Regions from separate parts of the Acetobacterium wieringae genome, predicted to be linked through region 4. Evidence: riboswitches for the same ligand, from Rfam matches in the RefSeq annotation. Region 4 holds a riboswitch; each other region holds the start of a gene.
The links. A riboswitch is a leader RNA that binds a small molecule or an ion and turns the genes downstream of it on or off. The one in region 4 is predicted to bind cobalamin.
Positions count from the first base shown of each region.

Region 1: linked by a shared signal. The riboswitch ahead of cobK (precorrin-6A reductase) and the one ahead of CHL1_RS02260 (energy-coupling factor ABC transporter permease) in region 4 are both predicted to bind cobalamin.
Region 2: linked by a shared signal. The riboswitch ahead of thiC (phosphomethylpyrimidine synthase ThiC) and the one ahead of CHL1_RS02260 (energy-coupling factor ABC transporter permease) in region 4 are both predicted to bind cobalamin.
Region 3: linked by a shared signal. The riboswitch ahead of CHL1_RS01715 (ABC transporter ATP-binding protein) and the one ahead of CHL1_RS02260 (energy-coupling factor ABC transporter permease) in region 4 are both predicted to bind cobalamin.

Region 1 is NZ_CP097897.1:2,803,700-2,806,813, reverse strand. It holds gene msrB (peptide-methionine (R)-S-oxide reductase MsrB) at 1-92, shown strand, start outside; gene CHL1_RS13780 (ferritin-like domain-containing protein) at 128-631, shown strand; gene CHL1_RS13775 (4'-phosphopantetheinyl transferase family protein) at 789-1,400, shown strand; cobalamin riboswitch at 1,475-1,666, shown strand; gene cobK (precorrin-6A reductase) at 1,782-2,558, shown strand; gene CHL1_RS13765 (IS110 family RNA-guided transposase) at 2,716-3,114, opposite strand, start outside.
Region 2 is NZ_CP097897.1:2,472,515-2,475,628, forward strand. It holds gene CHL1_RS12015 (SPFH domain-containing protein) at 1-338, opposite strand, end outside; gene CHL1_RS12020 (NfeD family protein) at 354-809, opposite strand; cobalamin riboswitch at 942-1,123, shown strand; gene thiC (phosphomethylpyrimidine synthase ThiC) at 1,217-2,524, shown strand; gene bzaB (B12 lower ligand biosynthesis ThiC-like protein BzaB) at 2,521-3,114, shown strand, end outside.
Region 3 is NZ_CP097897.1:360,930-364,043, forward strand. It holds gene CHL1_RS01710 (DUF2284 domain-containing protein) at 1-1,323, opposite strand, end outside; cobalamin riboswitch at 1,466-1,635, shown strand; gene CHL1_RS01715 (ABC transporter ATP-binding protein) at 1,726-3,114, shown strand, end outside.
Region 4 is NZ_CP097897.1:471,718-474,831, forward strand. It holds gene CHL1_RS02255 (putative bifunctional diguanylate cyclase/phosphodiesterase) at 1-1,127, opposite strand, end outside; cobalamin riboswitch at 1,326-1,503, shown strand; gene CHL1_RS02260 (energy-coupling factor ABC transporter permease) at 1,688-2,434, shown strand; gene CHL1_RS02265 (energy-coupling factor ABC transporter substrate-binding protein) at 2,412-2,711, shown strand; gene cbiQ (cobalt ECF transporter T component CbiQ) at 2,747-3,114, shown strand, end outside.

The DNA of each region.
Region 1 (3,114 bases), 1.4 Mb from region 4:
GCTACTGCATTAACAGTGCGGCGCTGCGTTTTATTCCAGCCGAGGAAATGGAAGCCCAGGGTTATGGCGCTTATTTAAATTTGCTTGAGTAGTTTAGTATAAGATCGTCAAAGGACGAGGTTAATAAATGATGAGAGGTGAAGAAATGAATAGTATTGAATTTGCAATTAAGATGGAACGTGACGGCGAAGCATATTACCGTGAACAAGCAAAAAATAATCAGGACAATCCGTTAAATGCGGTGTTTTTATTATTGGCCGAGGACGAAAATGGTCACGCCGTATTGCTAAAAAATGAGCTGGCAAAAATAAGTTACGATTTAGCTGATAATGAAGCATTGGTAGATACCAACAATGTTTTTAAAGACCGGGGTGATTTTAAAAACAAATTCGAAAAAATCCCCAATCAGCTGGATGTCTATCGGATGGCTCTGCAAATGGAAAAGGACAGCATCGAACTCTATCAGAAATTTTATCAGGAATCAGCAGATGAACAAACTAAAAAACTGTTTGGTTACCTGGTCAAGCAGGAAGAGAATCATTATAAAATCTTTGATAATCTGATTACCCTGGTCGAACGTCCGGAAGAATGGGTGGAAGACGCCGAATTTGGAGTCCGGGAAGAATACTAAAATAAATCATTTCAGATTAACGGTATTAAAAAATAAATGGGCTGGACTACCTTCATTTGAAGAATGGTTTAGCCCTTTACTTATGAAAAAAATAGTCAAGAACGAAAAAAATTGTTAAGATAGTGCTACTATTAAAGTTAAAAGTGAAGGAGTATAAATGGCAGTTTATTTATTTGATCAAATGGAAGAATTTTCAGATGAACTTTTTAAACGCAGTCTGATGTTGCTTCCTGACGAACGGCAGCAAAAGGCAACAGCGTATCGGCAAAAGCTTGATCAGAAATTGTCGGTATTGGGCTATGTTTTGCTGAATTACGGGTTAAAAAATGAATATGGTATTTCGGAAAAGCTTCGCTTTTGTTATTCGGCCAAGGGCAAGCCATATTTAAGCGACTATCCCCAGATCCACTTTAATCTCAGCCATTGTAAAAATGGAGTAATCTGTGCCATTCATACCAGTGATGTCGGGGTCGATATTGAAACCGTGGCGGCCTATGATGGCCAGCTGGCTGAATATGTCTGTAACGAGCAGGAATTAAAATTGATTAATAAAAGCGATAACAAGGCCCTGGCTTTTACGAAAATCTGGACTAAAAAAGAAAGTTTGATGAAAAAAACAGGGGCCGGTCTGAGGGATGATTTAAAAACAATTGAGTCCATCGATTCAGAAGCCATCACATTGGTTGACCCTGATGAAGCCTATGTGTTTTCCATCGCCGGAATGTCATTGGCCGAGCTGGGTTTAAGAACGGAACGATTCAGAGCGTAAAATCGCTGGGATAAAAAATACGTGACAAAACTGGAAAAATTTGATATAGTACTATTGAATTAAGAAAAATATAAGAATTAAATAAATAAACAGGTGTCGGCTGTAATCAATGTATTATAAGCCGGTGAAAAGGGAAGAGGGTGAAAATCCCCCGCGGTCCCGCCGCTGTAAGAGACGAGTTTCTCCAGGAATGCCACCAGAAATGGGAAGGCAGGAGGCAATGTTGACGCTCAAGCCAGAAGACCTGCCTGTTTGTGTATCTCAAACTCTACGAGAGATGGAGGAGGTTTATTTTTGTGCGCATTTTTGCGGCCTCATTGTCTTGTTTAGAGATAATGAGGTTTTTTTGTGCAAAAATATAAATGAGAGTGATGGAGGAAGATGTCAAAAGTATTAGTAATAGCCGGGACAACCGATGCCAAGACTGTAATTGCGAGACTATTAGAAAATAACCATGACACGGCCGTAACCGTTACGACCCGTCTGGGTGCCGGGATGTTGGAGGAATTTAAGAATCTGGATATTTATCAGGGAAAACTCAATAAAGATCACATTACCCATTTGATTAGAACCCTAAAACCAACCTGTTTAGTTGATGCGGCCAATCCCTTTTCGTCAGAAATAACCCGAAATGCCATCAATGTCTGCAAATTTGAAAATCTGCCCTATATTCGTTATGAACGGGAGCGGGTAAAATACGAAGATGATCCGGATATTACCGTTGTTAAGAGCTATGGGGAAGCCTGTGATGTTCTGATGAACTGCCAAGGAAACATTCTGTTGACTTTGGGCAGTAATAGAATTGATATTTTCAAAAGAATTCCGGACTATTCAAAGCGGGTCTATCTGCGGGTGCTGCCGGACTGGAAGGTTTTAAGTAAATGTGAAAGCCTGGGGTTCAGCCCCAAAAACATCATTGCCATCAAAGGGCCCTATAACGAAGCCCTGAACATGGAACTCTTTAAATACTGCCAGGCAGAGGTGTTGGTGACCAAAGAAAGCGGCAACATGGGTGGCGTCGTGGATAAGATCAACGCCGCTAAAAAGCTGGGAATGAAGATCATTCTTGTTGATCGCATTGAAGAGCAGTGCAGTAATAAATTCAGTTCGGTTGATGCGTTGATTAAATGTATCGATCGTATTGATACGGTTAAGTAGCGCTGGAAATAGACAGCAATCATACAAAAAAAGCCTGCAAATAAAAAGTCAATAGGAAATTGAGAGCTTTGTAAAAAAAAGTATATTCAAGAAATAAGCACGACAAAAAGACCAGCAAATATCGTTGGTCTGAAGATTAGGAAATCTGTGGTAAGTGTTACGAAAGAGACAGCAGGTATTCTTTTACTCTACCATAGTAGATACGCAGAAACTTATTAGCGCCTGCAGTCATGTAAACATAGTAAGGTTTACCCTGAGCACGTTTCTTGTCGAGAAACTGATAAACAGCATCATCTTGTGGCTTGGTTTTGATAAGAGCATCCATGACCTGAAATAGCGTTTTACGCAAAGACGAAGAACCTCGTTTGGAAGTATGGACACTTTTTTGTTCATAGGTTCCAGACTGGTTAACACCTGGATCAACGCCTGCAAAGGCAGTAAGAGCACCCTTATGTGTAAACCGTGTAACATCGCCGATTTCAGCAATCAACTGAGGGCCAAGAGATGATCCAACACCTTTCATTCCCATGACGATTGAGTATTCAGGAAGTTTGGA
Region 2 (3,114 bases), 1.7 Mb from region 4:
AAGTTTTCAATTGCCTTCATGGGATTATCCACCCCATACATATAAAATTTGGGATCGGTTACCTGCAAATATATAACCGTGTCAATTTGCATTGTGACGTTATCTTTGGTGATAACCGGTTGTGGTGGAAAATCGGCTACCCGCTCTTTTAAACTGATTCGTTTGGAGATCCGGTCAATAATTGGTATCGCAATATGAAAACCGGTTTCCCAGGTAGAATGATAAGCTCCCAGCCGTTCGACTACATAGGCATTGGCCTGAGGAACAATCTTGGCATTGACAATAATCACAACAATAAAAATGATAAAGATGACACCTAAAATAATGAGTCCATACATGTTTTTTTCCTCCTTTTATTTTGAAATAGTTTCTTTCTCAGCCGCCCGAACCATGGCCTTAACGCCTTCGATTCCCACAACAGTCACTTCAGCACCAATCGGAATAACAGCCTCACCATCGACATTTCGGGCTGACCAGGACTTCCCGTCTATTTTGACCGCCCCCTGACCTTTGAGGTTATTGATTTCTTCTTCAACAATGCCCCGGTTTTTAAGGATCCGATCGGCATTGGTCGCCATTTTTTGGGGATCCAGATGTTTCTTTAAAAACGGCTTTGTAACCAATAGTAAGCCAATGGAAACGACAAAAAAAACGATCATCTGCACCCAGAAAGCCGCGCCAAAATAGGCGGCAACTAAAGCCACCAAAGAGCCCACACAAAACCAGATTGAAACCAACGCCCCAGCTGTAACCAGTTCAGCTACCAGAAAAACGATAAACAAAATCAACCAGATAAAAACAAGATTCATCCTCTCACCTCCCTCATTCATTTGATTTATTATAACATAGTTTGATTCTTTTTTTATCTCAACTGTCCAAATCATTTTTTTAATTTTTTTCTTGCACATTTATTTTTTAGGTTGTATAATCAAAAACAAGTAAATCGAAAAGCGAGCATATGGTGCCTTAGCAATAAGGAGAATAGGGAATCAGGTGAGAGTCCTGAACGAACCCATCACTGTAAGGGCGGAGCAAACCACAAAGACCACTGTTTTTTAATGGGAAGGTGTGGCGTAGCGCTAAAACCCCAAGTCAGGAGACCTGCCTATACTCGATCCTGAATGAACGAAGGTAAAGTTCATGGCGGTTATTTTTATAATAACTGCTGTGGACTTTTTTATTTGCTAAAATACCAACAATCATTCAGGAGGAAACAATGACAATTCTGGAAAAAGCACGGGCGGGTGAAATCACCGCCGAAATGATTTATGTAGCTGAAAAAGAAGGGCTCGATCCCGAGCTGATTCGTCAGGGAGTGGCCACTGGTGAAATCGTCATTCTTAAAAGCGCCCGCCCCAATATCAACCCGGTGGCTGTCGGTAAAGGACTGTTTACCAAGGTCTCAGCCAGCGTCGGGATGTATGAAGTTGACGACACCATCGCCGGTGAAATGGCTAAAATTGACCAGGCCGTTAAGGCCAAGGCCGATACCCTGATGGACTTAAGTGTCCGGGGCCCAATCGATGCAATGCGTGAAAAAGTCTTAGCTACAGTGGATCGGCCAGTCGGTACCCTGCCCCTGTATCAAACCCTGGCCATGGCTCAGGAAAAATATGGTACCGCTTTAGATATGACCGCCGACGACATGTTTGCGATGATGGAAAAACATGCCGCTGATGGTGTCAGCTTTTTAGCCCTGCACTGCGGCACCACCACGGATGTCATCAATCGTGCTAAAGATGAAGGCCGGATTGATCCACTGGTCAGTTATGGGGGCTCCCACCTGATCGGCTGGATGGTGCATAACCAGTGTGAAAATCCTTTTTATACCCAATACGACCGGGTTCTGGAAATCTGCAAAAAATATGATGTCGTCCTGAGTTTTGCCGACGGCATGCGTCCCGGCTGTATCGCTGATTCGCTGGATGGCGCTCAGGTTCATGAATTGGTGATCCTCGGCGGCCTGGTTAAAAAGGCCTGGGCGGCTGGCGTTCAGGTGATGGTTAAAGGACCAGGTCATGTTCCCCTGGATCAGATTCAAACGACTGTCCAATTACAAAAACAATTATGCGGTGGTGCACCCTACTTTGTCTTTGGTTGTCTGCCCACTGATTCCGGGGCCGGGATGGATCATGTCACTGGTGCCATTGGCGGAGCGATTGCCGCCTATTATGGCGCGGACTTTCTCTGCTATGTGACCCCGGCCGAACACATCGGTATGCCCAGTGCCGAAGATGTCTATCTGGGCGTGATGGCCAGCCGCATTGCCGCCCATGCCGGTGATGTCGGCAAAGGTCATCCGGCGGCGATTGCCTGGGATCTGGAAATGTCCCACGCCCGGCGGGAACTCAACTGGGGCCGACAGATGGAACTGGCCATCGATACCGAAACTGCCACAAAAGTCTGGAAAGATCGCAGCACCAACTTCGCCTCCGAGTGCAGCATGTGCGGCGACTTCTGTGCCATGAAAATTGTCGGCAAGTATTTACGAGACGAAAACCAGGAAGTGAGGAACGAACGATGACCCAAATGTTAAAAGCGCGGGCGGGTAAAATTACCGAAGAAATGGAAATGGTGGCGATTAGCGAAGGCTTCACCCCGGAATTTATCCGGGCGGGAGTAGCCGCTGGCCGGATTGTCATTCCTAAAAATAAATTGCGCAACCGTTCTAAAATCTGCGGCATCGGCGGCGGACTGGACGTCAAAGTTAACGGTCTGATGGGCACCTCCGGTGACCGCGATGACATGGAAATGGAAGTCAAAAAGCTCAAAATCATTGAAGCCGCCGGTGCCCATGGCTTTATGGATTTAAGTATGGGTGCCGATATCGATACGATGCGGACCTTGAGTTTAAGTAATTCCAATATCGCCGCTGGCTGTGTGCCGGTGTATCAGGCGTGCCAAGAAGAAGCGGCTGATAAACGGGGCTTGATGGTCAATATGACCGCCGACGACTTGTTTGAAGTGGTGGAAAAACAGTGCCAGGCCGGGATGGATTTTATGGCTGTGCACTCGGCCTTAAATATGGATCTTCTCAAAATATTGAAAAAAACCGGTCGGGTAGCCGATATCTGCAGTCGGGGCGGCTCGCTGCTGACCGGCTGGATGTTCCAT
Region 3 (3,114 bases), 110 kb from region 4:
GGGGCAGATGTGACAAGGGCCAGCCCAGAAGGCAAAGGCCTTGTGGTAGCCACCGGTAAAGGCTAATCGTTCTGCTTCGAGCATCTTTCGCTGAAATTCACCAGTGCCCGGAATGCCTTTAATCAAAAAGGCGCAGGAATAGCTGGACAACAGCCGTTTCGTTTCTGCCAATGGGATTTCATTGGCCTGACAATGTTTGAGATTGGCCGATGAGCAGCCAAAGGCACATTTGTTTTTGGCAAACTCCGTTACGACCACCGAGTCCGGAGCAATTTCCATGACATCATCAAAGCCAATGGCAAGGAGCGGATGTTTTAAGCGCTGTAGGGGCGATAGTGACAGCGCATCGATAAAGTCAGGCGATTGGCTGGCAAAGATGACAGCGGTATCGGTTTCCAGTGGGATTAAAGGTGAAACATGGAGGCCGGTTTGCTGCAGGTGGGCAATAATGGTGTGGCCGGAACAGACTTGACCGCCGAAATGAAGCATCCGATTAACCCCGGACAATCTGGCCATCAGGGTGGCATGCTCATCAAAGGCATCGTGAAGCATCAGGATACCATCGGGTTTAAGCAGCGGCAGATTTACTGATAATTGTTCGTCAAGCAGTTGCGGGTTACGGTTGATAAACAGACCCGTGAGTAATATCAGTGAGTAGCCGTCTTGACTAGCAACAGCAGCTGTCGGTAAGGGAGGGTCATCCGCAAGGAGGGTGATTTCCAGCTCGGGAAAGCTGGCCAGAAAACAGTCAGCCATTGTTTGGGCACCCGGCCCACCAAGTAGAATTTGTCCGGACAATACCGGAAAAAATTTGACGCATTCTAGTGCCTTCATCCGGGTTAATGCGTGGATTGCTTTTGTTTTGAGGTAATCGATTTGATTTTGGATCTGGAGGGTCGTTTTTTTTGTAGCGGCATTGTTTTTATTTTGCAGCGAAACGTTGAGATCTTGCCATTTTTTAGATTGCAATTGGCGCAGCTTGATGGCATCCCCCAGATAATCCGGACTGGATGTCGACAGATAACGCCGGGTAATGGTGGCATTGCTGTAACAGCCCTGATATTCAAAAAGCAGCCCCAGACTTTCCAGCAGCGGCAGAAAGGATGATAATGCAGTGACATCGGCACCCAGTCGACTAGAAAGGACCTGGACATCGGCACCGCTGTCCCCGAAGGAATCAATAGTTTCAAAAAGATTAAGTTCCAGAGCGGCAAACAAGGCTTCAGAAGCCCAATTGGCCGTCGACAGGTTTTCCAGATACTGACCGCCATGGGTATGGGGATCGTAGGCCGTTAAAAAGGGAGTGGTGTTTTGTTTTGTCATTTGGTTGTCTTCCTATCCTCGATTTGGGTTGCGTTAAGGTTGAATCGATACCTCATTATAGAGCGGTAAACTTTTTTTGGAAAGAAAAATTTTGTTAATCTGTTGACAATTGTCAATAAATTCGCTATGATTGACTCAACTTAATAAAACTACAATTTATGGTGCCTTACAAAGGAGAATAGGGAATCAGGTGAAAATCCTGAACGAACCCATCACTGTAATGGTTTTGTTTTTGCAGATGCCACTGGCAACGGGAAGGCGCAAAAACAGATAAACCAGAGTCAGGAGACCTGCCATGAATTGATATAGTATGAAACGACGGTAAAGTTTCGGCTATCCTTAGGATTACCCTGGGATAGCTGAGACCTTACCGTTTTTTTTATAGAATCACGAGGCGATCCCATGAAACCGATCATCCAACTGGATATTACAGCGCTGACCTTTCCCGATGAACCGGAACCGGCGCTTAAAAACATTAAACTGAATATCAATGCGGGCGAATTCATTGCCATTACCGGTGGTGCGGCATCGGGGAAATCGTTATTGCTTCACACAATTACCTCGGCGGCGCCGAAGTTTTATCCCTGTGCAATTAATGGGACGGTGACGGTAGCGGATCAGAATGTGTCAAAGCTACCGCTCTGCCAAATGGCCGACTATCTGGGCTATATGATGCAGGAGCCGCAAAACCAGATGGTCAATCGACGGGTTACCGATGAGCTGGCGTTTGGGGTGGCGAATCTCAATTTGAGTCAGGATGAAATTGAGCATCGGGTTAATGTGGTCATGGATTTTCTCGGAATCCGGGCGTTTTCAGATCGGACAACCGATGCCCTTTCCGGCGGACAAGCCCAGAAGGTGGTGCTGGGGAGCATTCTGGCGATGAAAACTCCGATTCTGCTACTCGATCAGCCGACGGCCGAACTGGATCCCAAAACCAGCTCGGAGCTCTATCGGCACCTTGGGCGGCTGAACCGGGAGAAAAAGGTGACCACCCTGGTGGTTATGGATAAATCCGGTGCGGTTTTAAAAGATGCCCATCGGGTGCTGGTCATGGAAGCCGGGACGGTGAAAGATTTTCTGACGGTTAGTGAATATCATAAAAAATATGGCTGCCGGAAAAACAATCGTCGGGCGAAGCCGTTCCAGGTGGATGAAAGGTACGACGTGATTAAGTTAAGCGGTGCCTCGCATACCTATAAAGGTGGGATAACCGGCTGCCAGCCCCTGGATTTTAGTCTGAAAAAGGGCGATTTCACAGCGATCATCGGCCAGAACGGTTCGGGTAAATCGACCATGCTCAAGCTCATTGAAGGATTGGTCAAGCCAAGCGCAGGCTCGGTGGAACTGTTTGGAACGCCGGTGACCAGAAAAAATGTTGGGGAACTGCGTCGCCGGGTCGGTTTTTTATTTCAGAACCCCGATGATCAGATTTTTTGCAGCTCGGTACGCGATGAAATCAGTTATGTTTTAAAAAATAAAAACCTCAGTGCGCAGCAAAGTGAACAAAAGATTCAAGAAACTCTGGATCTGATCGGACTGGCGGGTCTCGAGGAAATGCATCCCCAGCGCTTAAGCCGGGGACAACGGCAATTGCTGGCGCTGGGTTCGGTGGTCATTAATGACCCCGAGCTGATCATTGCCGATGAACCGACCTCCGGCTTAAACGCTGCCCAGAGTCAAGTGGTGATGGAAAAGCTGGCCCATCTCAGCGGTCAGGGGGTCACTATTTTGTTGGTAACTCATGATTTGGCAGAGGCCAGAGATTTTGCCAATCGGATTGTGGTGATG
Region 4 (3,114 bases):
ATACCGAAGCTGGCACTGACTTTAAATTCTGAGCAGCTGGTTTTGATTTTATCACATAGTTCATTGCGCAGGCTTTCCACGTAGTTGTAAGCAGCATCTTCTTTGATATTCCGCTGAATGATCAGGGCAAATTCATCGCCGCCCAATCGGCCAAGTAAATCATCTTCATGAACGAGCTCCTTCAAACGCTTGGCAGTATACCTTAAATAGTCGTCACCATAGAGATGGCCCATGGTATCATTGATTTTTTTAAAATTATCCAGATCGATAAAGACAATAAAAAAGGATGCCTTTTCATTTTCGGAAAGATTAACGAGCAGATGCAAGCGTTCCAGAATCATTTTGCGATTAGGGAGCTCGGTCAGACCATCGTAATACGCCAGAAAATGGAGCCGCTCTTCGTTCTTCCTTATTTCTTCATTGAAGGCCTGAAGTTCCTGATTCTGAACGGTCAGTGTCTTTTTGGTAAGGATTAGTTTTTTGTAGAGCCGGGCAATTTTTTCTTTTTGCGAAGTAACCGCATTCAGACGAACCACGGCTTTATCATAGCGGTTCAAATTCAGATAAAAAGTTGCTGAAGCCAGGCAGAAAATAAAGCAGAACAGCAGATTTTGAATTAAAAAATAAACCGGGCTAAAAAGAAATCCGTCAACTGGCAACAAAAAGGTGACATACAAGCCGCAGACAAAGGTGGTTATGGCAATGTAATAAAGCATCGTTATTTTTAATCGCATCAGTGAAAGGATAATCATCACAAACGAAACAGACCATACTGCCGGACCGATAATCTGGTAGTATTGGACGACGATAAAAGCCAGAGTGATGGATTGGGTGAGTGAAACGAGATGATCAAATAAATTGATGGCCAATTCTTTTCGGGAAATGAATTCAAAGCTTAGCCCCAGCAATAAAAATATCCCGCTGTTTAACAGTACCTCAAATAAATTGCCGTCCCAAAAAAAGTACACAACAATGATATTGGCCAGGGCGCCCAAAAATAAAAGGGGCGACGCCCACATACAGGTGATTAGATTTTGATAATATAATATTTGGGCAGGATCATCTTCGGCATTTAATAAATCGAACACAACCGGTATGGTGCGCTTGAATTTAATGTTATTCATCATACCACCTCTTTACCATTAAAGAATTACAAATATGCTGCTCTATTGTATCATTTTTGGGATCTGATTGCGAGTGATAGAACGCTAACTAAAAAAATATCTGCAGTGATTTCAGGAAAGCCGTTTTTTAGCCTTAAGGCATCTAAAAAAACCTGTACTTTTGTCATATCCATGTTATAATATAAACACAATTAAATAAGAAATGTAAAAAATCATTTAGGATGAAAATTTCATTGAGGGAATCTGGTTAGAATCCAGAACGATCCGGTCACTGTAATTAGTTAGGTCTCCTTAATATGTCACTGGGCACGTATTGTCTGGGAAGGCAAGGGGAATAAACGCTATAAGTCAGGAAACCTACTAAAATGATGTACTAAAGTGTCCTTCCAGGGAAAAGGGAAGTTAGTAACATTAACAAAAGTTGGTTCTTTGGCGTTTAGTTATCGAATTGATGAATACGTATAATGATGAAACCTTTTTTCCCATCGTAATGTGGGTAAAAGGTTTTTTTTTCGGAAAGGTTTTTCAAGAGGTTATAAAAAATATGGAGGGTGATCGTTAAGATGAAAAAAGCAAAAAGAACCATGACCGTTGCCGGTATTGTGTTTTTTATGGTCGTTCTGGCATCACAGCCAGTCAACGCCATGCATATCATGGAAGGGTTTCTGCCGATTGGCTGGGCAGTCTTCTGGTGGATATGTTCTCTGCCGTTTATCGCATTTGGATTATATCAGGTGGGAAAAATATTTAAAGATAAACCCGAACAAAAAGTGCTGTTAGCCATTGCCACGGCGTTCACCTTTGCTTTATCAGCGTTTAAACTGCCATCGGTAACTGGCAGCTCTTCACATATGACCGGGATTGGTTTGGGTGCCATTGTACTGGGTCCCTTTGCCACTGTAGTGGTTGGTACCATTGCGCTATTGTTTCAGGCGCTGCTGTTGGCTCATGGCGGACTGACAACCCTGGGCGCCAATGCCTTTTCAATGGCAATTGTGGGATCTTTTGTGGCTTATGGGATTTACAAAGGTTTGTCAAAACTCAACGTGCCGAAGGCCTTAACCGTTTTTCTGGCGGCGTGTTTAGCCGATCTGGCAACCTATGTAACCACTTCCATCCAATTGGGCCTGGCTTTCCCGGATCCGGTTGGTGGGATTGCCGCTTCAATGGTTAAGTTTTTAAGTATCTTTGCGATTACCCAGATACCGCTGGCCATTATCGAAGGTATTTTAACCGTCCTGGTAGTTAATGCTATTTACCAATATAAAGAAAAGGGGATTATTTCCAATGAAACTCTCACTGATAACTAAAATTATTCTGGTTTTGCTGATTGGCGCCCTGATTGTTATCCCTCAGATTGCTTTGCCGGACGCTGAATTTTCGGGAGCCGATGATGCCGCCGGAACAGCTATCACCACAATCGATGAAAATTATGTGCCCTGGTTTGAAAGTTTGTTTGATCCCGGCGATCTGGAAGAAAACCTATTTCATTTCCAACAGCTGCTAGGTGTCGGCGGTCTGGGAATCTGCTTTTTATACCTTTATAAAAAATCGAAAAAAAATGAAAAGGCTGATAAATCAGCTTAGCCAAATATTAACAGCATCTTTAGAAGGAGACGGACATGATTGATCGTTTTGCCCATACCAATAAACTCAGTAATGCCAATCCTACTGTCAAAGTAGTGGTTTCATTGGTCATGCTCCTGTCAGTCTTTTTTATCAATCAACCCCTGTATATGGCAGGGGTTTTTGGTGTTATGGTGGGTTGTACCCTGCTGTGGGCAAAAATTCCGGTACGGATTTATCTGCATACCTTGATTTTTGATTCGCTCTTTGTTATTCCCGGAGCCCTGGCGTTATTGTTTACGATTTCAAAAGGTGGCGGCGATTATTTATGGGCCGTTAACTTTTCCCAGTTCACCATCGGCATCACCACCACCAATCTGGTGCTGGCCAGTCTGGTTTTCTGCCGGGCCATGGCCGGTGTTTC